One region of the Salinisphaera sp. T5B8 genome, then DNA from elsewhere that is predicted to be linked to it. Evidence: riboswitches for the same ligand, from Rfam matches in the RefSeq annotation. Region 1 holds a riboswitch; the other holds the start of a gene.

Region 1 (10,952 bases):
GTTGAGCCATAGCGTGGGCGGCGCCAACGGCGAACGCGCGAGCTGTTCGTCGGCCTGATCCAGATGGTTGAGATACAAATGCGCATCGCCGAGCGTATGCACGAAATCGCCCACCTGTAGCCCGCAGACCTGCGCGATCATATGCGTGAGCAGCGCATAGGAGGCGATATTGAAGGGCACGCCGAGAAATATATCCGCACTGCGCTGATACAGCTGGCAGGACAGACGCCCCTCGGCGACATAGAACTGGAACAGCAGATGACAGGGCGGCAGGGCCATATCGTCGACCTGCGCCGGATTCCAGGCGGTCACGATATGCCGGCGCGAATTCGGGTTGTGGCGGATCGACTCCACCACCCGGGCAAGCTGGTCGACCGATTCGCCATTCGGGGCCGGCCAGCTACGCCATTGATAGCCGTACACCGGGCCGAGGTCGCCGTTTTCATCGGCCCACTCGTCCCAGATACGCACTCGGTTGTCCTTGAGATAACCGATATTGGTATCGCCCGCGATGAACCACAGCAGTTCGTGGATGATCGCGCGCAAGTAGAGCTTCTTGGTGGTGAGCACCGGAAACCCCCGGCTCAGGTCGAAACGCATCTGACGACCGAACACCGATAACGTGCCGGTGCCAGTGCGATCGGCCTTGCGGGTGCCGTGCTCGCGCACCTCGCGCATGAGATCGAGATAGGGCTGTTCGAGCGACGGCATACTCATGAGGCCACCCTATCGCGACGATACGCCAGCGCCAGCAACAGAATGCCGCCCAGAATCATCGGCGTGCACAGCACCTGGCCCATGGTCATCCAGTCGAAGGCGACGAAGCCGAGAAACGAATCGGGCTGGCGAAAGAACTCCGCGAAGAAACGCAGGCAACCGTAGCCGATCAGAAACAGCCCGGACACCGCCATGCGCGGGCGCGGCTTGCTGGCGAACCACCACAGGATCGCGAACAGCAAAAGACCTTCCAGGCCGGCTTCATAGAGTTCCGAAGGATGGCGCGGCGCCATATCGACCCGCGGATAGATCATCGCCCAGGGCACATCCGTGACCCGGCCGATGAGCTCGCCATTGATGAAATTGGCGATACGCCCGAAGAACAGGCCGACCGGCACGATCGGCGCCACGAAATCGGTGATATCGAAAAAGGCGCGCTGGGTACTGCGCGCGAACCAGCCGGCAGCGGCGAATACGCCGAGCATGCCGCCATGAAAGGACATGCCGCCCTGCCAGATATAGAACAGCTGCAACGGGTTTTCCAGCAACAGGCCCGGCTGATAAAACAGCATATAGCCCACGCGTCCGCCCACGACCACGCCGAGAACGACATAGAACAGCAGGTCGCCCACTTCCTCTCGCTGCCAGTGGATATGCGCCTGCTTGGTGCGCACGATGCCCAGCCCCCAGCCGATGAGAAAACTCAGCAGATACATCAGCCCGTACCAGTGCACGGCAAGCGGGCCAATGGAAACGGCGACGGGGTCGATATCGGGATGCACGAACATGGCGACGAATTCTATGGCGTGTTGCGCTTTGTTGCGAGCGCCGCGTGGGCGCACACCGCGCGTGGATGGCAGGCCCGCGACCGACAGCGCGTCATATCGCGCTGGGCACGGCCCCCTCTAAACGAGCGTCATGTTATGGCAAGCGCGCATTGCAGCGTTCTTACGCAACCGGCACGCGACGCGCTGTAATCACCGGGCGACCGGTCAACGTACCCAGGCATACATGAACACATCCCGCGGCGCGCGCTCGGCATCCGGATGATTCGGCCGTGACGACCAGCGCCGCAGCCGCCCTTCGCAGGTCATGTCCAGGGCTTCGAGAATACGGCGCGAGGCGATGTTTTCGGTATCGCAGGTCGCCCAGATCCGATACAGATCGTCGATCGCCTGCGCGGCCTCGAATACCGCGGTGGCCGCCTCGCGCCCAAAGCCCTGGCCCCAGGCCGAGCGCGCCAGGACATAGCCGATCTCGGCGCCATGTTCGTTGAACGAACAGGCCACGGTACCGATGCCGCCGCGCTCGGGGTGTTCGATCAGCCAGCAGAAATCCTCGCCGGACGACCAGCCCTCGGCCACGTCGTCGAGAAACTCGACGCTGTCGTCGATATCGACATGCTGCGCCCAGGTCATGAACTGCGTCACCGTCGGGTCGCTGGCAAAGGCGAAGATCGCCTCGGCATCGCCACGCTCCGGTTCGCGCAACAACAGGCGCGGCGTGGCCAGGCGCGGTGGCATGCTGATCATCATCGAACCTCCGGCTGTATCAGGCCAGTTCGCGTTCGAACTCCTGCTTGTAGCGCGCCTTGAACTCATCCATTGTGAAACGGTGGTTCTGAGTGCCCGGGCGTTCGATCTTTATCGTACCCATGAGCGAAGCCACGCGGCCGATGGTCGGCCAGTCCAGGCCCTGCTGCAGGCCCCAGATCAGCCCGGCACGAAAGGCATCGCCGCAGCCGGTCGGGTCGGCCAGCGCGGTGGGCGAACCGGCCGGGATCTTGATCTGTTCGCCGTCGGCATGAATCACCGAGCCTTCGCCGCCCTTGGTCACGATCATGGCCTTGAGCTGTTTGGCCATATCGGTCACCGACAAGCCGGTACGATCGCACATGAGTTCGGCTTCGTAGTCGTTGACCGTGACATAGGCCGCCTGATCGAGAAAACGCCGTAGTTCGTCACCGTTGAACATGGGCAGGCCCTGGCCCGGATCGAAGATGAAATCGATCCCCGCTTCAGCGAACTGGGCGGCATGCTGGACCATGCCGTCCTTGCCATCGGGCGAGACGATGCCCAGCGTGATGCCGGCATCGGCGGGCACCTGCTGCTCGTGCGCATAATTCATCGCGCCCGGATGAAAGGCCGTGATCTGGTTATCGTCCAGATCGGTGGTGATATAGGCCTGCGCGGTGTAGGCATCATCCACGCCCTTGAGGTATTCGCGGCTGATGCCGTGCTCATCCATCCAGGCGGCATAGTCGTCGAAATCGGTGCCGACCGTGCCCATGGGCACGCCCTCGCCACCGAGCAGTTTCAGCGAATAGGCGATATTGCCGGCACAGCCGCCGAACTCGCGCCGCATTTCCGGCACCAGAAACGAGACATTCAGCATATGCACGCGATCCGGCAGGATTTCGTTCTTGAAATGGCCGGTATAGACCATGATCGTGTCGTAGGCGAAGGATCCGCAGATCAGAGCTGACATAGCTTGTCCTTTGTTCGGTGAAACTGGGCGCAGGCAAGCGCGCCGCACTTCAAGATCAGCCGCGCATCATGCCACAGCATGCGCGCTCGCCCGGCTCAAACGCCGGCGGCGGTGGCTGAATCGTGTTTGAGATCGAGATGCTTGGCTGCCGCGACTTCATCGAGACGCCGGACCGGCAGCTTGACCGGTGCTTCTTTCAGGGTCGTGGCATCGACCTTGGCTTCTTCCCAGATGGCAACCATCGCCGCGACGAAGGCATCCAGCGTTTCCTTGGATTCGCTTTCCGTCGGCTCGATGAGAAAACACTCGGGCACCAGCAACGGGAAATAGATCGTGGGCGCATGAAAACCGTAGTCGAGCAGCCGCTTGGCCACATCGGTGGCGGTGATATCCAGCTGCTGCTTCTGGCGCTTGAGGGTGACGATGAATTCGTGGCTGGCGCGGCGTTCGGGAAAGGCCAGATCGAAGCCCGCCGCGCGCAAACGCGTCATCAGATAATTCGAGTTCAGCGTCGCGAACTCGGCCACACGGGTCATGCCCTCGGCGCCCAGCAGCCGCGCATAGACATAGGCCCGCAGCAGCACGCCGGCATTGCCCATGAAGGCCGACAGCCGCCCGATGGTGTTCGGAATATCCTTCTCGGTGAGCCAGCGATAGGTTGCGTTATCACCCTCGCCGTCGCGCCCCACCACGGGAATGGGCATGAAATCGCGCAGGCGCTTGCCCACACCGACCGCACCCGAGCCCGGGCCGCCGCCGCCATGCGGCGTCGAGAAGGTCTTGTGCAGATTCATGTGGATGACGTCGAAGCCCATATCGCCCGGGCGTACCTTGCCCAGAATGGCGTTGAGGTTGGCCCCGTCGTAGTAGAGCAGCCCGCCCGCGCCGTGCACGATCTCGGCGATTTCGAGAATGTCCTGTTCGAATACGCCCAGCGTCGAAGGATTGGTGAGCATGATGCCGGCCGTGCGCTCGGATACCGCCTCGCGTAGCGCGGCGATATCCACGTCGCCGTCGGCATCGGTGGGGATCTCGACCACGGTGCAACCGCACATGACCGCCGTGGCGGGATTGGTGCCATGGGCCGCATCGGGCACCAGAATCTCGTCGCGTGCGTGATCCCCCCTCGCCTCGTGATAGGCCTTGATCATGGCCACGCCGGTGAATTCCCCCTGCGCGCCCGCCATGGGCGTGAGCGATACCGCCTGCATGCCGGTGACCGTGGTCAGCATTTCCTGCAGCTCGTAGAGACAGGCCAGCATGCCCTGGCCGTGGCTGGCCGGCGCCAGCGGGTGCCGGTTGAGAAAGCCGGGCAGCGAGGCGAGCGTATTACAGGCCCGCGGGTTGTACTTCATCGTGCACGAACCCAGCGGGTAGAAATGCGTATCGATGGAGAAATTCAGCTGCGACAGCCGGGTGTAATGGCGTACCACATCCATCTCGGAAGCTTCCGGCAATCCGACCGGCGATTCACGCCGCAGCGCCGCCGGAATATCGTCGATCGCGGGTGCCTCGGCCGGCGCCTGCGCCAGCGCCCGACGGCCGGGCCGGCTGTGTTCGAAAATGAGTTTTTCGGTCATGACGTGGTTACTTTCGATGTTCGGGGTCTTCAAGACGAAGCCATTGGAGTCCGCGAATGAACGCCAATAAACGCGAATGCAGAGAACATCGGCTGCCCAAGTGCCTAGCCACCGGGCTACCGCCTATCCTTAATCTTTTATTTGCTTTTATTTGCTTTAATTCGCGTTCATTTGCGGACAATGTCTTCCCTCAACGACTCAGACCTTGAGTGCGGCCAACGCGTCTTCGTAGTTCGGCTCGTCGGCGATTTCGGGCACGAGTTCGCTATGCAGCACGGTGCCCTGCTCGTCGGCCACGATCACCGCGCGGGCACACAGCCCGGCCATGGGGCCGTTGGCGATGAGTACGCCATAGTCCTTGCCGAAGCGCTTGTCGCGCATCATCGACAGCGTCGTACCGTTGTCCAGGCCCTCGGCGCTGCAAAAACGCGAGTGCGCAAACGGCAGGTCGGCCGAAATCTGCAGCAATGCAATATTGTCCAACGCATCGGCCTCGGCATTGAAACGCTTGACCGACATTGCACAGGTCGGCGTGTCCATGCTCGGAAAAATATTGAAAATCTTGCGCTTGCCGGCGAATGTGTCGAGGCTGACGTCCTTGAGATCGGCCCCGGTCAGGCTGAAATCGGGCAGCGTGTCGCCCGGTGCGGGCAGGCGGCCTTCGACATCGATCGGATTGCCTTTGAGCGTAATCTGCTGGGTCATGAGGTGTCCTTTAACAAACGTGAATAATCGGCGAATCGCTTCGTGTCAGGCCGCGTCCGCCTGTTCGGCGAGCACCGTGCGCAAGGCCTGGGCATAGGCATCCAGGTCGGCCTCGGTCTTGGTTTCGGTGGCACAGACGAGCACGGTGTCTTGCAGTCCGTCGTAGAAATCGGCCAGCGCCAGACCGCCGAATATGCCGCGCTCGGCCAGCGCATCGAGCACGCGCTGGGCATTCGCCGGCAGGCGGAGCACGGTTTCGTGAAAGGCCGCGCTGTCGAAAACGCGTTCCACGCCGTCGATCGCGGTAAGTCGTTGCACCAACGCGCGTGTATTGGCGATACAGGTCGCGGCGGTGTTTTCCAGCCCCGTCGCGCCCAGCAGGCTCATATGGATGGTGGCCGCGGTTACCAGCAGGCCCTGATTGGTACAGATATTGGAGGTCGCCTTGGAGCGGCGAATATGTTGCTCGCGCGGCTGAAGGGTCAGTACATAGCCCGTGCGACCGTCCATGTCCTGCGTTCGCCCGACCACGCGCCCCGGCATCTGGCGGACATGCTTCTTGCGACAGCACAGAATGCCGAAATACGGTCCGCCGGAGGCCAGCGGCGCACCCAGCGGCTGGCCTTCGCCGACCACGATATCCGCGCCCTCGCCCGTGCCCCAGCGGCCCGGCTCCTTGAGTACGGCCAGCGCAAGCGGGTTGATCACGCCGATAGTCAGCGCACCATTGGCCTGGGCCCAGTCGGTGAGCGTGTCCACGTCTTCGAGCACACCGAAGAAATTGGGCTGGGGGATCACCAGCGCGGTCACGTCTTCGCCGGCCCAGCGTTCCAGATCGGCGCTGTCGATACGACCGGTGCCCGGTTCATAGGCGACGGTTTCGAACACGATGCCCTGATTCGCACAGATATTGCGCGCGACCTGGCGATAGAACGGGTGCATGCTCGCCGGCATGAGAATACGGGCCGATTTGGACTTGCGATTGGCGCGCACCGCCATCAGCACTGCCTCGGCCAGCGCCGATGCGCCGTCGTAGAGCGAGGCATTGGCCACATCCATGCCGGTCAGCCCGGTCATCATGGTCTGGTATTCGTAGACCACCTGGAGCGTGCCCTGGCTGGCTTCCGGCTGATACGGCGTATACGCGCTATAGAATTCGCCGCGCGTGGTCAGCTCCCACACCGCAGCCGGAATATGATGCTCGTAGGCCCCGGCACCGATGAAGCACAGGCCACCCGCATCGCGTGCCGCGCGTTCCTGCATCAACCGGCTGACCGCCTGTTCGCTCGCTCTCGGCGGGATCGAATCCAGGCTGACATCGCGCAGGCGCGGGTCGATCTCGTCGAACAGATCGTCGATCGTGTCCACGCCGATGGTGGCCAGCATCGACTGGATATCGTCTTCGGTATGCGGAATGAAGGGCATGAATCCTCGCAGAACGTAATACGCGGGCACAGCGGCACCGACGCCGGGCAATACCGGCGCCAGTGCGAGCGCCGCTAGTCTTCCTCTTCTTCGACGATGCCTTCGTAGGCATCGGCATCCAGCAGTTTTTCGACTTGTTCGGAATCGGATACCGTCATCTTGAACAACCAGCCTTCGCCGAAGGGATCTTCGTTGACCAGTTCCGGCGAATCCTCGAGCTGTTCGTTGATTTCGGCGATCTCGCCATCGAGCGGGGCATAGATATCCGATGCCGCCTTGACCGATTCGACCACGGCCACGGCATCACCGGCACCGACCTTGGTCCCGGCCTCGGGCAGTTCGACGAACACCAGATCGCCCAGCGACGACTGGGCATAGTCGGTGATACCGACCGTGCAGGTGCCATCGCCGTCGTAATCGATCCATTCGTGGGTCTTGGTATAGGACAGATCCTTGGGTACTTCGCTCATGGGGCTCCCTTGCAGCAGATTCGCGCGGTGCGCGCTATGTTTTGGTGGATAAAGGCTACTGAGAAACGGGCTCAGTCGTCGATACGGCGCTTGCCGTGGCGCACGAAGGGATAGCGCACGATGCGCGCGCGCTGCCACTTGCCGCGCAGACACACCTCGACGCTTTCTTCCCAATCGGCCGGTACCCGCGCGAGCGCGATCGAGCACGACAAGGTGGGTGAATAGCTGCCACTGGTGATTTCGCCTTCGGCTTCTTTTTCGTCGACATCGCTGTCGGCGGCCCGTACCGCGGTTTCGCTGCGCATCACGCCGCGGCCTTCCAGCACCAGCCCGACGAGCTTCTCGCCGACGCCCTCGGCGCGCATGTGCTCGAGCGCCGAACGGCCGACGAAATCCCGTTCTTCGGGCTCGAATGCCACCGTCCAGCCCAGGCCGGATTCCAGCGGCGTGTGGTCCTCGTCCATATCCTGGCCGTAAAGATTCAGCCCGGCTTCCAGGCGCAGGGTGTCGCGCGCGCCCAGGCCGATCGGCGCTACACCCTTGCCGCGTAGCGTTTTCCAGGCATTGACGGCCTCCTCGGCCGGCAACACGAGTTCGAAACCGTCCTCGCCGGTATAGCCGGTGCGCCCGATCGAGCGATCATCCTGGGTCGCGACCCGAAACGGCTTGAGCTTGAGCGCGGCGGCCTTGAAATCGTCGTCGAAGAGCTCGGCGGCAATATCGCGCCCGCGCGGGCCCTGCACCGCGATGATGGCCAGATCCTGGCGGTGATTGATCGCCACGTCGTAGTCGCGCGCCTGGCTGTCGATCCAGGCCAGATCCTTTTCCGTCGTCGCGGCATTGACCACGATGCGATACAGGTTGCCACTCAGGTGATAGACGATGAGATCGTCGATCACCCCACCGCGGGTGTTGAGCATGCAGGTATAAAGCGCGCGGCCGGACTCGTCGATCTTGGCGACGTCATTGGCCAGCAGCCGACGCAGGAATTCGCGTGCCTCGGCGCCGCTGATATCGACCACTGCCATATGCGAGACGTCGAACATGCCCGCGCTTTCGCGCACGGCATTGTGTTCCGAAATCTGGGAGCCGTAGTCGATCGGCATATCCCAGCCGGCGAAGTCCACGAGCTTGGCGCCGTCGGCGACATGCGCGTCGTAAAGCGGGGTTCGTTTGGCCATGACAATCTCTTTGCAGATGAATCAACAGAACACGGGCCGGCCCGGGCTTTCGCCTGCCGCCCCTCTGTCCTGGCACCTGAGAGATTCGCCCCTTCGGTGAGCCGGACTGTCGCCGGCTGCTCTCCAGAGTCGATCAAGCTGGCGTATAAACGCCCGCATGCACGTGGTTCGGGTACCTGAGCGTTTCCGGGCGGAAATTTGCGCCTTCGGTGACGAGCGACTGCCCGTTCTCTCCCACGCGGTTATTGACCGTGCCCTCGACTATACCGGCGACATCGACACAGGCCAAGCGCCAACCGCGAGGCCCCACTTACCTGCAAAATACAGCAGATTTTTCGACTACTGCAGCAACCGCGGGCCGTTGGCGGATAACCCTACGGCGTGATGAATCATGATCTGGCGAATCGGCGCGAGATTAGCCGCGATCCCGATTGCGCTCTGGCGCAGCGTGCGCAGCAACGGATTGGCACTGCCGTAAACGCGTTTGAAGGCATCGGTCGTGCCCAGCATCATCAGATTCTCGGCCATGCGTGCGCGCTGATAGCGGCGCAGATAGGTCATGTCGCCGGCATCGCGATTCGCCGCGCGCCCCGCCTCGAGCGCTTCGACCATGCCCGCCACGTCGAGAAGGCCGAGGTTGACCCCCTGACCTGCCATCGGGTGAACCACATGCGCCGCATCGCCGGCCAGGGCCACACGCGGGCGACAATATTCGCGTGCATGCTGGAGCTTGAGCGGGAACGAGGCACGCTTGTCCATATGCTGGATTTCGCCCAGTACGCCCCCGCTGGCCTCGGTCAGCCGCGCGCAGAATGTGTCGTGGTCGAGTTCAGCCAGCTCTGCGGCCAGTGCATCGTCGGCATGCCAGGCCAGCGAACAGCGACCGTCCGACAGCGGCAAAAACGCCACGGGCCCGGTTTCGGTGAAACGCTGCCAGGCGATATGGCGATGATGACGTTCCGGAGTCACCGTGCCCACGGTACAGCGCTGACCGTAGGGCCAGCCGGTGGTTTCGATACCCGCGGCCGCGCGCACCGGCGAATTCGCACCTTCCGCGCCGACCACCAGGGCCGCGCTCACGACCGTGCCGTCGTCGAGACGTAGGCGCGCGGCATCGCTGTCGATGGCCAGGCTTTCCATCTTGGCCGGACAATAGATATCGACATCGGTCAGCGCCTGCCAGGCGCTGTCGACGATCAGATTGTTCTCGACGATATGCCCGAGTTCCGGCAGACCGACCGCGGTATGTTCCAAGAACAGCTCGCTCGCGCCGCCGGCCTCCCAGACCTTCATGCCGGTAAATGCACAACAGCGGCGGCGCTCGACCGAGGCCCACAGACCAAGATTTTCGAGTACACGACGCGTACCCGGCGCGATGGCCGACACACGCAGTTCGTAGTCTTCACCCAGCTCGAAACGCGAGGGACGCTTGGCTTCCACGAGCGCGACCGAGAAATCGGCACGCGAAAGGGCCACGGCGAGCACGGCGCCCACCATGCCGCCACCGACAATGGCGATATCGTAACGGGGGCTTTGCTTGCTCATGAATTGGCCTCGCGAAGACGTGCCGGCGCCAGGGCCAGACCCATGCTGCGCCGGGCCATATCGTCACGAATCGACGGCAACAGCGACAGGCCGAACAAGCCCGCGCCGCGCGCGTGATCGAGCATGGGAATACGGTTGGAGAACAAACGCACAATCGCGTCGGTGAAATTGGCCACGCGATGCTGGTCGGGTCGGCGGGCCTCGGCCCAGCCGGTGAGCAGATCGGCATCGCCGGGATCGAAATCGGCATCGCCCGCCACGCGCTCGCGCAGCATCGCCGCGAGCAGCAACGCATCGCGAATCGCCAGATTAAAGCCCTGCGCGGCGGCCGGATGTAGCGCATGGCCGGCATTGCCGATCAGCACGGCCCGCTCGACCGCGGCGCGGTCGCACAGCACGCGCGCCAGGGGATAACTGCCACGCGGGCCGGCCAGCTTGAGCGTACCCAGGCGCTGGCCGAATGCCGCTTGCAAAGCGTCGATGAATTCGTCTTCGCTGACCGCGCACATCTGCTCGGCGCGTTCGCTGGGCAACGTCCAAACCGCCGCACAGCTGGCACGGGCACAGGGCAACAGGGCCACCGGGCCGTCCGGGGTGAAGCGTTCGTAGGCAACGCCGCCGTGTGCGCGTTCGGGCTCCACGAACGTCACGATCGCGCGCTGGCGATAATCGTCGGTACGCGCGCCGATACCCAGCGCGCCGCGCACCGAGGATTGCGCGCCATCGGCGCCGACCAGCAGCCGTGTACTCAAGGTGTGAGCCGTACCGTCCGGCCCCGTGCAACGCAATTCGATCCGCTCGCCGTCCGCGTCGCGCTCAAGCGACTCGAAACGCGCCGGCGC
Region 2 (10,952 bases), on a different contig from region 1:
CCCGTCATATCCAGCACGCAACGCCCGAGTGTACGGTCCACCGAGACAACACTCACCGGATACTGAATCATCGCCCCGTCGAATCGAACCGTGACATCGTGGGTATCCCAGGTCAGCTCCACGAACGTATCCGCGACCCCCTCGGGGGTATCGATCTCGGCATAACGGGGGCTATCGGTCATGGATTCGATTGTCCTGAAAATGGCTGGCCACGCCGTGGCCTATCTATCGGCCGAAGCGGAGCACGCTTGAGATAGCGCCCGGCCCGTCGAACGGGCGCGTCGATGGCGCATATTGGCATGGTAGCGCGTCGTTCGCTGCCCGCGGGCGGGTGCCGACGAAATAAAATACGCAACCGAACCGCGACCCTGCAACGGAGTTTCGGTATAAGCGACTATCTTTTCAAAAAGACGTACTTATCCTATTTCAAAGTCAACCCGACTTAAAGGATTTTTCCGTTTTTCAAAACGATAGACCCACCATTTGCCAAGAATATTTTTGCCAACCCATATCATTTCGCTGCTGAAGGGTTACACTGGCGCTGCAGCGTGGCTGCATTAAATTAGTTTAGATCAAGTAAGAGAAAATTATGGCCAAAGGCACCGTTAAGTGGTTCAGTTCCGAAAAGGGTTACGGCTTCATCGCCCCTGAAGATGGCAGCAAGGACCTTTTCGTGCACCACTCCGAGATCAAGAACGGCGGCGGCTTTGCCACCCTCGAAGACGGCCAGGCCGTCGAATTCGAAGTGGGTGAAGGCAAGAAAGGACCGTGCGCCAACAAGGTGGTCGCGGTCTAAAAATACGGCACCCTGTACGGATCAGCTAGCCTCGACCCAAGCCGCTGGACAGCGGACGAGGTCAAAGGCGAACTGAACTGATACAGCGCCGGATCGGTCCTTTTGGACCGAAACCGTCATATCGGATAGCCACTACGTCGATACCGAATCATCGGTTTTTGCGTGGAGGCTGTCCGATTTGTCGTTTAGGGCTTGGCACTTACAGCGATATTCCTCTGCCCGTGTGCATTGCCCTGCCAACAGCCCGTCGCCTATGTCAATGAATATATGGGTCGATGCAGACGCCTGTCCGGTCGTGATCAAGGACATGCTGTTTCGCGCCAGCCGGCGTACAGGTGTCATGGTGACGCTGGTGGCCAACCAACCCATCCGCGTGCCGCGATCCCCGACGATTACGACCTTGCAAGTGGGCGCCGGCTTCGACGTTGCGGATAACGAAATCGTCAAACGGGTCGCGCCGGGTGATCTCGTGATCACCGCGGACATACCCCTGGCCGCCGAGGTCATCGAAAAACAGGCGATCGCACTCGACCCGCGTGGCGAACTCTATACGCGCGACAATATTCGGGCGCGCTTGACCGTACGCGACTTCATGGACGGTCTGCGCGGCGCCGGTGTCGATACCGGCGGCCCGCCGCCCTTCAGCCAGAACGACCGCCACGCGTTCGCCAAGCAGCTCGATCGCCTGCTCGCGCGCGAGCGTAAACGCTACTAGAACGGGGCGTACTACTCAGCCGCCCGACTCGTGTTCGTCCAGATCGGACTCGGCCTGAGCCAGTAATGCGAACTCCTCTTCGGCCGTGCGCGCGACCAGATGATGCCGGCTGAATACGAAGAAGTACGCCGCGCCGAGCACGAACAGCACGATCGTGTAACCGAAGGCCCGCGGATCGAAGGCATAGACACCGGTGAGCGCGATCAGCGACAGCATCAACGCAATGCCCGAGGTCACCATGCCACCCGGGGTACGGTAAGGACGCTCCAGATCCGGCTGCTTGACCCGTAATAGGATGTGGCTGAGCGCCATGAGGGCATACGACAGTGTCGCGCCCACCACCGCCATGCCGAGGATCAGATCACCCGCGCCACTCAAGGAAACAATGAAACCGAGCACGCCCGGCACCACGAGCGCCCACGTTGGCGCCTTGCGACGGCTGGTCAGCGACATGAACTTGGGCAGATAGCCAGCGCGCGAGAGCGCAAAGACGAGTCGGCTATAGCCGTAGATAATCGAAAAGAACGAGGCGATGAGCCCGGCCAGACCAAGCACGTTCACCACGGTGGCCAGCGTCTGGCTGCCGGTATCCTTGAGCGCGGTCACCAGTGGCACACCGCTATCGCCAATCGCCTTCGCGCCCGCCGCACCCGCGAGCAGAACCACCACCAGCACCGCCGTACCCAGCAGAAAGATCATCGCCCCGATAATGCCCTTGGGCACGTCGCGGGCCGGGTTTTTGGCTTCCTCGGCCGCCAGGGGCACGCCTTCGACGGCTAAAAACAGCCACATCCCGAACGGCAACGCGGCCCAGATACCGTAGAACCCCAACGGCAGGAACGTGGATGCGCCCAGCGCGTCCGTGGGCTCGATATCGAACAGGTTGGCGACGTCGAAATCACCAATCAACGCCACCGCGGTCGCCAGGATCGCAAACACCGCCAAGCCGCTGATTACCATCATCACCTTCAGCGCTTCGCCCACCCCGGCGAGATGAATGCCGATGAACAGCGCATAAAACACGGCATAGACGATCGGGCCGTTGAAGCCGAGCAGTTCTTCGACCGCCGCGCCGATGAATATCACGATCGCCGCCGGCGCCAGCGCGTATTCGATGAGTACCGCCAGACCGGTGAGATAACCGCCGGCAGGCCCCATGGCCTGGCGCGCGAAGCTATAGCCGCCACCGGCGGCCGGAATCGCTGCCGACATCTCGGCGAGGGCGAGCACCAGCGTGAAATACATGATCGCCATCAATATCGCAGCGATTGCGAATCCGCCCCAGCCGGCCTCGGCAATCCCGAAGTTCCAGCCGGCAAAATCGCCGGAGATGACGTAGGAAACACCCAGACCAGCCAACAACAACCAGCCGGCCGTACCACGTTTGAGCTGGCGCTTGGCCAGATAGTCCTCGTTTACCGTCGAGCCTGCCATGACGTCACCCCCAAGGTGAGAAAAAAATCAGGAAGTCAGGAAATTGCCCGTCTCGTTCTTGTCGTGATCGATGACGTCGTCTTCGCTACGGTCCTTGAGCTTCACCCCGGAGAGCTCGAGCCGCCGGGCCTCATTCAGCAAATAACGCGCACGCGCCGCAGCGGCATCGATTTTCAGCCCTTCGGGACGCACGTTGGAAATACAGTTGCGCTGGGCGTCGGAGACACCCCGCTTGGGCGCCCAGGTCAGATACAAGCCCAGACTGTCGGGCGAGCTCAGGCCCGGACGCTCGCCAATCAACACCAGCACCGCATTGGCGTTGAGTGCTTCGCCTACTTCATCGCCGATGGCGACCCGGCCCTGCTCGACCACGGTCAGCGGCGCCTGCCGCCAATCGTTATCGTCGGCATCCAGCTCGCGGGTGAGTGCCGCGAGGAAATTCACGGCATGGGCCCCGATCGCACGCGCCGACAGGCCATCGACGATCACCAGCGCGAGGTCGAAGGGTGAATCCTCGGCGTCGGCCGTGTCGTCGAGCCGCTTGCGCGAGTCCTCATCCAGCCGCCGACCCAGATCCGGGCGTTGCAGATACTCGGTGCGATCGCTAGCCTGGCTGTGTAGCCGAAGCGGCGCGTCGATTTCGAGCGTGTCGGTAAGCTGCTCGCTAAGCGCGGCCACATCCAGCGGCCAATGGACGGCGTCCTTGGCCTGCGCATGGGCGAGCTGGAATTCGAGCATGCGCTGAGTGGGCAGGCTGATGCCGGCGCGCCCGAGACCGATACGGGCATCGGTGAATGCACGTAGCCCCTGCCAGGGGTTATCGACCACGCCGATGTCGTCGCCTGCCGCGGCTGACCTGTCGGCCGGTGTCGACGGCTTGCGATCGCTCATGAGCCGGTCTCCGGCAGCCGCTCCAGCGAACGCGCGAACGACTGAGGCAAGCGCTCGGACAGGCGATGCGAATCGCCGTCGCGCACGATTTCCATGTGTTTGAGCCAGGCCTCGAACTCGGGCGCGGGTTTGAGGCCGAGCGCGCGGCGTACATAGAGCGCATCGTGGAACGAGGTGGTCTGATAATTGAGCATGATGTCGTCGGAGCCGGGAATACCCATCACGAAATTGCAGCCGGCCACGCCCAGCAGCGTGAGCAGGTTGTCCATATCGTTCTGGTCGGCTTCGGCATGGTTGGTGTAGCACACGTCGCAGCCCATCGGCACACCCAGCAACTTGCCGCAGAAATGATCTTCCAGGCCCGCGCGAATGATTTCCTTGCCGTCGAACAGATATTCCGGACCGATGAAACCGACCACGGTATTGACCAGTAACGGCTTGAACTCGCGCGCCACGGCATAGGCACGCGCCTCGCAGGTCTGCTGGTCGAGGCCGTGGTGGGCATCCGCCGACAGCGAACTGCCCTGCCCGGTTTCGAAATACATGACGTTATCGCCCACGCTGCCGCGATTGAGCGACAGCGCCGCATCGCGCGCCTCGGCCAGTTCAGCCAGGCCGAAACCAAAGCCGCGATTGGTGGCTTCGGTGCCACCGATCGACTGAAATACCAGATCCACCGGCGCGCCCTGCTCGATCGCTTCCAGCGTGTTCGTGACATGGGTGAGCACGCACGACTGGGTGGGAATTTCGTATTTGCGGATCACCGCATCGAGCATGTGCAACAGCTTGACCGACTGGGCGACGTTATCCGTGGCCGGGTTGATACCAATCACAGCATCGCCGTTGCCATAGAGCAGCCCATCGAAAATACTGGCCGCGATCCCGGTCAGATCATCGGTGGGATGATTCGGCTGCAGGCGAGTCGACAAATGCCCCGCCAGGCCGATGGTGTTGCGAAACGCACTGCGCACCCGGCACTTGCGTGCGACCAGAATCAAGTCCTGGTTGCGCATGATCTTGCTCACGGCCGCCGCCATTTCCGGCGTAATCCCCGGTCGTAGGGCGTCGAGCACCTCGGGCGTGGCCTCGTCGCTGAGCAGCCAGTTGCGAAAATCGCCTACCGTAAAGCTCGAAATCGTTTCGAACGCCTGACGATCGTGGCGATCAACGATCAACCGCGTGATTTCGTCCTCCTCGTAGGGCACCAGCAGGTCTTCGAGAAACGTCGCCAACGGCAGATCCGCCAGCGCCATCTGGGCGACGACCCGCTGTTCGGCCGATTCCGCGATAACACCCGCCAGCCGATCGCCCGATCGCGCCGGCGTTGCCTTAGCCATGAGCTCGGCCAGGCTGTCGAAGCGATAGGTTCGCTCACCCAGGGTATAGCGATAGTTGCCACTCATCTCGCTCGCACCTCCGTCGTCGCGTAAGCGACGCCATGCGGTTGCCGACGGCGCTCAGCATGTATCAGCCCGTACCGGGCTCGGGCTCGCGATTTGAATATGACACAGGCCATGGCCCGTGCACAGCAAGATACATTCCAGCTTTGAGGCAAGCTCTGCACAACCTCTCGCCCTGACCTGCCAACAAGGCAGGCGCCGCACTTGGCTGCTTTGGCGCACACGCATGTAAGGCCGCGAACGCGATCCGCGAGCGGTTATTCAGCGCTTGCTTAAGCGAACATCGCCTTCAATCAACGCACTGTAATCGTGCGGTGACCGCGGCACAGCGCGCGTCTGTCGTCAGTGGCGGCTACGACCGGCGCCGGCGCTTTGCATCTGTTCGCTGGCCTGCTCGCGCAGGCTGCCCACTTCCTTGAGGGTGCGCACGACCGCATCGATGCGCGCCTGCGGCCATTGCCGCACGTAGTCCGGCACGGCGCCGCCACTGGCTTTCATATCGCGGTCGACGGCCAGTGCATCCGGCAGGTGTCGTTCAAAGCGCTCGATATCGGGCAGCACCTGCACGAGTTCCTCGCGCGGCAGTGCGATACCGCCGATATCGATATGCGTGGGGGTATTCGAACTCATGAGTCTGTGCCCTCGGGTCGCCGCAACTGCGAATCACCCTGCGGGCTATGTCGAATCTTTCAAGCGCGCCGCTATGTCAGTCGCCTGTCGGCTTGGCGCGACGCTTGCCCGGTTTTGCCTTGGCCGCCTTGGCTTTGGTCTTGCCCGCTTTCTTCGCCCTGGGTTTGGATTTGGGTTTGGGTTTGCGGCGCCCGGCGGGCGGGGCCGGCGGCGCGTCGTGCGCACGCGTGATCGCGAGCTGGCGCCCGGCGACCCACACCGTCTTGAGATGGGCGAAGATATCCTCGGGCATGCCCTTGGGCAGATCGACCAGGCTGAAGTCGTCGCGGATATCGATACGCCCGATATGGGCGCTATCCACACCGGCCTCGTTGGCGATCGCGCCGACGATATTGCGCGGCTCCACACCGTGGCTGCGTCCGACCTCGATACGAAAGGTTTCCAGATCGCCATCGCCGAAGGATTGCTGGCGCGACGCACCCTTGTTCGCACTCTTGGGGGTCTGCGCTCCCATATCGCGCGGGCCTGCACCACGATCGGGCTTGCCGGGCTTGAGCATGAGCGGCTCGTCGCCCTGGGCGAGATACGCCAGCGCGGCGGCCAGTTCTTCGGGGTCGACATTGTGCTCGCCGCGGTATTCGTCGAGCAGTTCGCGAAACGGCGCCAGGTTGCCTTCGGCCAGCGTGACCGAAATACGTTGCTTGAAACGGGTGATGCGTTGTTCGTTGACCTCGGCGATGCTGGGCAGGTCCATCGGCTCGATGGCCTGACGCGTGGCTCGCTCAATCGCCTTGAACAGGCGTTTTTCGCGCATGGTCACGAACAGGATGGCATCACCTTCGCGCCCGGCCCGGCCCGTGCGCCCGATACGATGCACATAGGCCTCGGTATCGTGCGGAATATCGAAATTGATCACATGGCTGATGCGTTCCACATCCAGCCCGCGCGCGGCCACGTCGGTGGCTACGATGATATCCAGCTGGCCGTTCTTGAGCTTGGCGACCGTGCGCTCGCGCTGGTTCTGGGCGATATCGCCGTTGAGCGCCGCGCAGGCATAACCGCGGGCCGACAGCCGCTCGGCGAGCTCATCGGTGGATTTCTTGGTACGCGCGAATACGATCATCGCGTCGAAGGGCTCGGCTTCGAGCAGACGCGTGAGTGCGTCGAGTTTGCTGGTGCCGCCACCCACGATCCAGTAACGCTGGCGGATGTTGACCGCCGTCGTGGTCTTGGCCTGGATGGTGATTTCCTGCGGCTCGCGCAGGTGCGTCTTGGCGATACGCCGGATCGCACTCGGCATGGTGGCCGAAAATAGTGCGACCTGGCGCTCGGCCGGGGTCTGTTCGAAGATCCATTCCACGTCTTCGATAAAGCCCATGCGCAGCATTTCATCGGCTTCGTCGAGCACCATCCAGTCGAGCGCGTCGAGCTTGAGCGTACCGCGCTTGAGATGATCCATCACCCGACCCGGCGTGCCTACCACCACATGCACGCCGCGCTTGAGCGCAGCCAGCTGTGGGCCATAGCCCTGGCCACCATAGATCGGCAGCACATGAAAACCCGGGATATGCGCGGCATAGCGCTGAAAGGCCTCGGCCACCTGGATGGTGAGCTCACGCGTGGGCGTGAGTACCAGCGCCTGCGGTGCCTTGCCGGCCCGCCCGGTCAGCCCGGAGAGAATGGGCAGCGCGAAGGCCGCCGTCTTGCCGGTGCCGGTCTGAGCCTGGCCCAGCACGTCCTTGCCGGCCAGCAACGGCGGAATGGTCGCCGCCTGAATGGGCGACGGCGTCTCGTAGCCGACATCGGCGAGGGCCGCCATGACGGCATCGGAGAGCGCCAGATCGCTGAAGGCGACCTGGGCGGATTCGTTTTCATTAGGGGTGGACATGCACAGCCTGGCAGGCACGGGCGCTCAGCTGCGCCCGAAAAAACACTGCGCCGGAATGGCGCGGACGCTCATTCTACCCGTTATTCACAGTCGTCGGTCCCCGTTTTTCCGACGCGGTATCGTCGATGATGGCGGCAACGGAGTCCGCGGTCAGCGCCGACAGCGTCCAGCCCAAATGGCCGTGCCCGGTGTTGTAGAACACGTTCGGCGCCTTTCCGCCGCCCACGCGCGGCATCATGTTCGGCATCATCGGGCGCAGACCGGCCCAGGGGATGACCTGGCGCGTTTTCACGTCGGGAAAGCACTGCTTGACCCAATCCACCAGCGGCTCGATCCGATCCGCCCGGATATCGCGGTTGAACCCGTTGAACTCGGCGGTGCCGGCCACGCGCAGACGATCTGCGCCCAGGCGCGCACACACGAGCTTGGTTTCATCGTCGAGCAGACTGACTTCGGGCGCGGCCTGTTGCGAGGCCTCGTCTTCCAGATCGACGGTAATCGAATAGCCCTTGACCGGATACACGTTCACGCGATCGCCCAGCTGCGCAGCAATGTCGCGGCTGCCGGTACCCGCACACACCACCACGCCGTCGAACTCGAGCGTGACCCGGTCCTCGGGCGTGTCGTTGTCGCAGGCCGCGATGGTGACCTGCTGCCCATCGGATTGAACGCTTTCGACACTGTGGTTGTAGTGAAAGCGTACGCCCTGTGCCTGTGCGGCCCGCGCCAGGCCCTGGGTGAATTTGTGAATATCGCCGCTGGAATCGCTTTCGGTAAAGAAGCCGCCGTAATACTCGCCCGCCAGCGCGGGTTCGATCGCCCGCATTTCTTCCGGGGTGACCGGCTGGCGCTCCAGGCCGCCTTCGGCGAGCAGGCGCGACACCTTCTCGGCATGGCGATAGCCGGCGCGATTGCGATAGATATGCAGAATGCCCTTGCGCTTGACATCGAAATCGATGTTCTCGCGCTCGGCCCAGGAAAACAGAAACTCACGCGCCTCGATCGCCATGCGCGCGGTTTCGGTGGTGTTGCGGCCGTACTGCGGGATCGCGGCGATGAACTCCAGAAACCACGACAATTTGTGCCAGGACGGTTTCGGGTTGACCAGCAACGGGGCATCGTTGCGAAACATCCACTTCATGCCCTTGAAGACCATGGGCCAGTGGTTCCAGACCTCGGCGTTGGAAGCAGAAAGCTGACCGCCATTGGCGAAGGAGGTCTCCATCGCCGCATAGCGATTGCGGTCGAACAGCGTGACCTCGTAACCGCGCTGAACGAGTGCGTAGGCCGTGGTGACCCCGGTGATGCCCCCGCCGATAATTGCAATATGATTCATGAGCGTCTATCCGATAGCGTCGTGCGTGAAAACCTGCCGCGTGGCAGGCGCCGCCCCTTCCGTCACTGAACCTGAGAGATTCACCCGCGCGTCGATGGCCCGCGGGCTTGCTCCTTCGGTGCACGCCGGCCGGTTACGGCTGCGCGACTCTTCGGATATGGGCGCGATAACGGTCCCTGATGCCTGAGAGTTTCCGGGGCGGTTGCTCCTTCGGCGCCGGCTTTACGCCGGTCTCTCCCGCTATTGCGTGAATGTATGAATAGGTGTCGAATCCGGTATCGGCACGCCAACGCCCAGCCTCTGTGCGTGATCGATGCCGATGTTTTGTCCAAGATACCATGAGCAATCGCCATGCCAATACCGTCGACCCTGCGCCGCGCCCGCGATACGGTCGAATTCGAAACCGCCGAGCGCTGCGCGATACGCGAAATCTCCAATACGCCGGATGATCCGGCCCTCTCCATCGCCCGGGCCCGGGTGGCGCCCGGCGTGACCACGGCCTGGCATCGTCTGCGAGACACCGCCGAACGCTATCTGATCGTTTCCGGCCAGGGCGTGGTGGAAGTCGGCGAGCGCCTGCGCGAAACCGTGGCGGCCGGCGACGTGGTGTCGATCGCGCCGGACACCGCCCAGCGGATTCACAACAACGGCGATTGCGATCTGATCTTCTATGCCATCTGTACGCCGCGTTTTACGCCAGACTGCTACGAAGCACTCTAGCGCGCCCACCGCGTGAGTACTGATTCAGCCGACCACCCGATTGCGGCCTTCGGCCTTGGCTTGATAGAGGCGCCGATCGGCCTTTGCGAACAGGCTTCTGAAGTCCATGCCATCGCGCCCGAGTTCGGCAATGCCGATACTGGCTGATAACGGAATATCCTTGCCGCGATAGCGAAACGGCCGGTCATGAACCAGATCGCACAGGTCCTGGGCGATCTGTCGGGCGTGCGCGATATCCGCCCCCGATAACAGGATGCCGAATTCCTCGCCGCCAAGACGGCCCGCGATATCGGTCTGGCGAATACGGCTGGCAAGCAGCTCTGCCACGAAACATAGCGCCATATCACCCGCGTCGTGGCCGTAGTCGTCGTTGACGCGCTTGAAATGGTCGAGATCGACGACGAGCATCGCCAGCGGTATTTTCTGGCGCAGATAGCGCTGGCGCTCGCGCGCGAACACATCACGAAAACGCGAGCGGTTAGCCAGCCCGGTCAAAGGATCGGCCAGCGCCAATGCACGCAGTTCGGACTCCGTCTTTTCGCGACTGGCCTCGTAGATATACGAAAACCCGAGCGTGGAGGCGGTACACAGCACGATATTGACGACGCTCAGATAACCCGGCCAGCCATCCCACAAGCCGTAACGATAGACAAAGATTCCCCCGGCGCAGCTGATAAACAGCAACGCCACCCAGAGCCCCTGCCATCGGCCCAACAGCAGATGCGACAGTAGCGGTACCAGAAAAACCCATACGAAAACCGCGATGCCGTTCTGCTTGGCCAGCAGCGAAAGCATCATGACAAAGAAAAACGGCACCACGAAGATCAGGTTGTTGATCGGTGCGCGGCCGGTTTCGTGGATCACATAAAGCAGCAACGCGGCATAGGCCACCAGGCACAGTTCGGCCACGGCCAACCAGCGCGCATCCAGATAGAAGTGCAGCAAGGCATAGCCGAATACCGCCGTGCAGGTAAACCACAGCAGCGCCGTCAACACCGTCTGCTGATACGGGCGAACATCGGGAAAATGATCGCGCTTGGGAAAAAGACTTTTCATGGAATGTGCCGCGGCCCCGCTATGGCCAACCCCACATCCGCCAGCGCGCCTTCCCCCGAGAACCCGTTATTCATACGCTTGTCGTG

Evidence for each region. A riboswitch is a leader RNA that binds a small molecule or an ion and turns the genes downstream of it on or off. The one in region 1 is predicted to bind glycine.
Region 2: another riboswitch for glycine. It lies ahead of T5B8_RS10170 (D-amino acid dehydrogenase); the one in region 1 lies ahead of gcvT (glycine cleavage system aminomethyltransferase GcvT).

The regions. Positions count from the first base shown of each region.
Region 1 is NZ_APNG01000005.1:107,235-118,186, reverse strand. Features, by position in the region: gene T5B8_RS06265 (thymidylate synthase) at 1-711, opposite strand, end outside; gene lgt (prolipoprotein diacylglyceryl transferase) at 714-1,505, opposite strand; gene T5B8_RS06255 (GNAT family N-acetyltransferase) at 1,710-2,252, opposite strand; gene T5B8_RS06250 (carbohydrate kinase family protein) at 2,269-3,204, opposite strand; gene gcvPB (aminomethyl-transferring glycine dehydrogenase subunit GcvPB) at 3,300-4,784, opposite strand; gene tpx (thiol peroxidase) at 4,983-5,489, opposite strand; gene gcvPA (aminomethyl-transferring glycine dehydrogenase subunit GcvPA) at 5,535-6,914, opposite strand; gene gcvH (glycine cleavage system protein GcvH) at 6,989-7,384, opposite strand; gene gcvT (glycine cleavage system aminomethyltransferase GcvT) at 7,456-8,565, opposite strand; glycine riboswitch at 8,620-8,702, opposite strand; glycine riboswitch at 8,720-8,812, opposite strand; gene T5B8_RS06220 (UbiH/UbiF/VisC/COQ6 family ubiquinone biosynthesis hydroxylase) at 8,905-10,110, opposite strand; gene ubiH (2-octaprenyl-6-methoxyphenyl hydroxylase) at 10,107-10,952, opposite strand, start outside.
Region 2 is NZ_APNG01000009.1:153,216-164,167, forward strand. Features, by position in the region: gene T5B8_RS10130 (flagellar brake protein) at 1-182, opposite strand, end outside; gene T5B8_RS10135 (cold-shock protein) at 590-796, shown strand; gene T5B8_RS10140 (YaiI/YqxD family protein) at 1,056-1,511, shown strand; gene eat (ethanolamine permease) at 1,527-2,945, opposite strand; gene eutC (ethanolamine ammonia-lyase subunit EutC) at 2,973-3,836, opposite strand; gene T5B8_RS10155 (ethanolamine ammonia-lyase subunit EutB) at 3,833-5,239, opposite strand; gene T5B8_RS10160 (hypothetical protein) at 5,579-5,866, opposite strand; gene T5B8_RS10165 (DEAD/DEAH box helicase) at 5,943-7,754, opposite strand; gene T5B8_RS10170 (D-amino acid dehydrogenase) at 7,828-9,090, opposite strand; glycine riboswitch at 9,251-9,340, opposite strand; gene T5B8_RS10175 (cupin domain-containing protein) at 9,442-9,810, shown strand; gene T5B8_RS10180 (GGDEF domain-containing protein) at 9,835-10,866, opposite strand.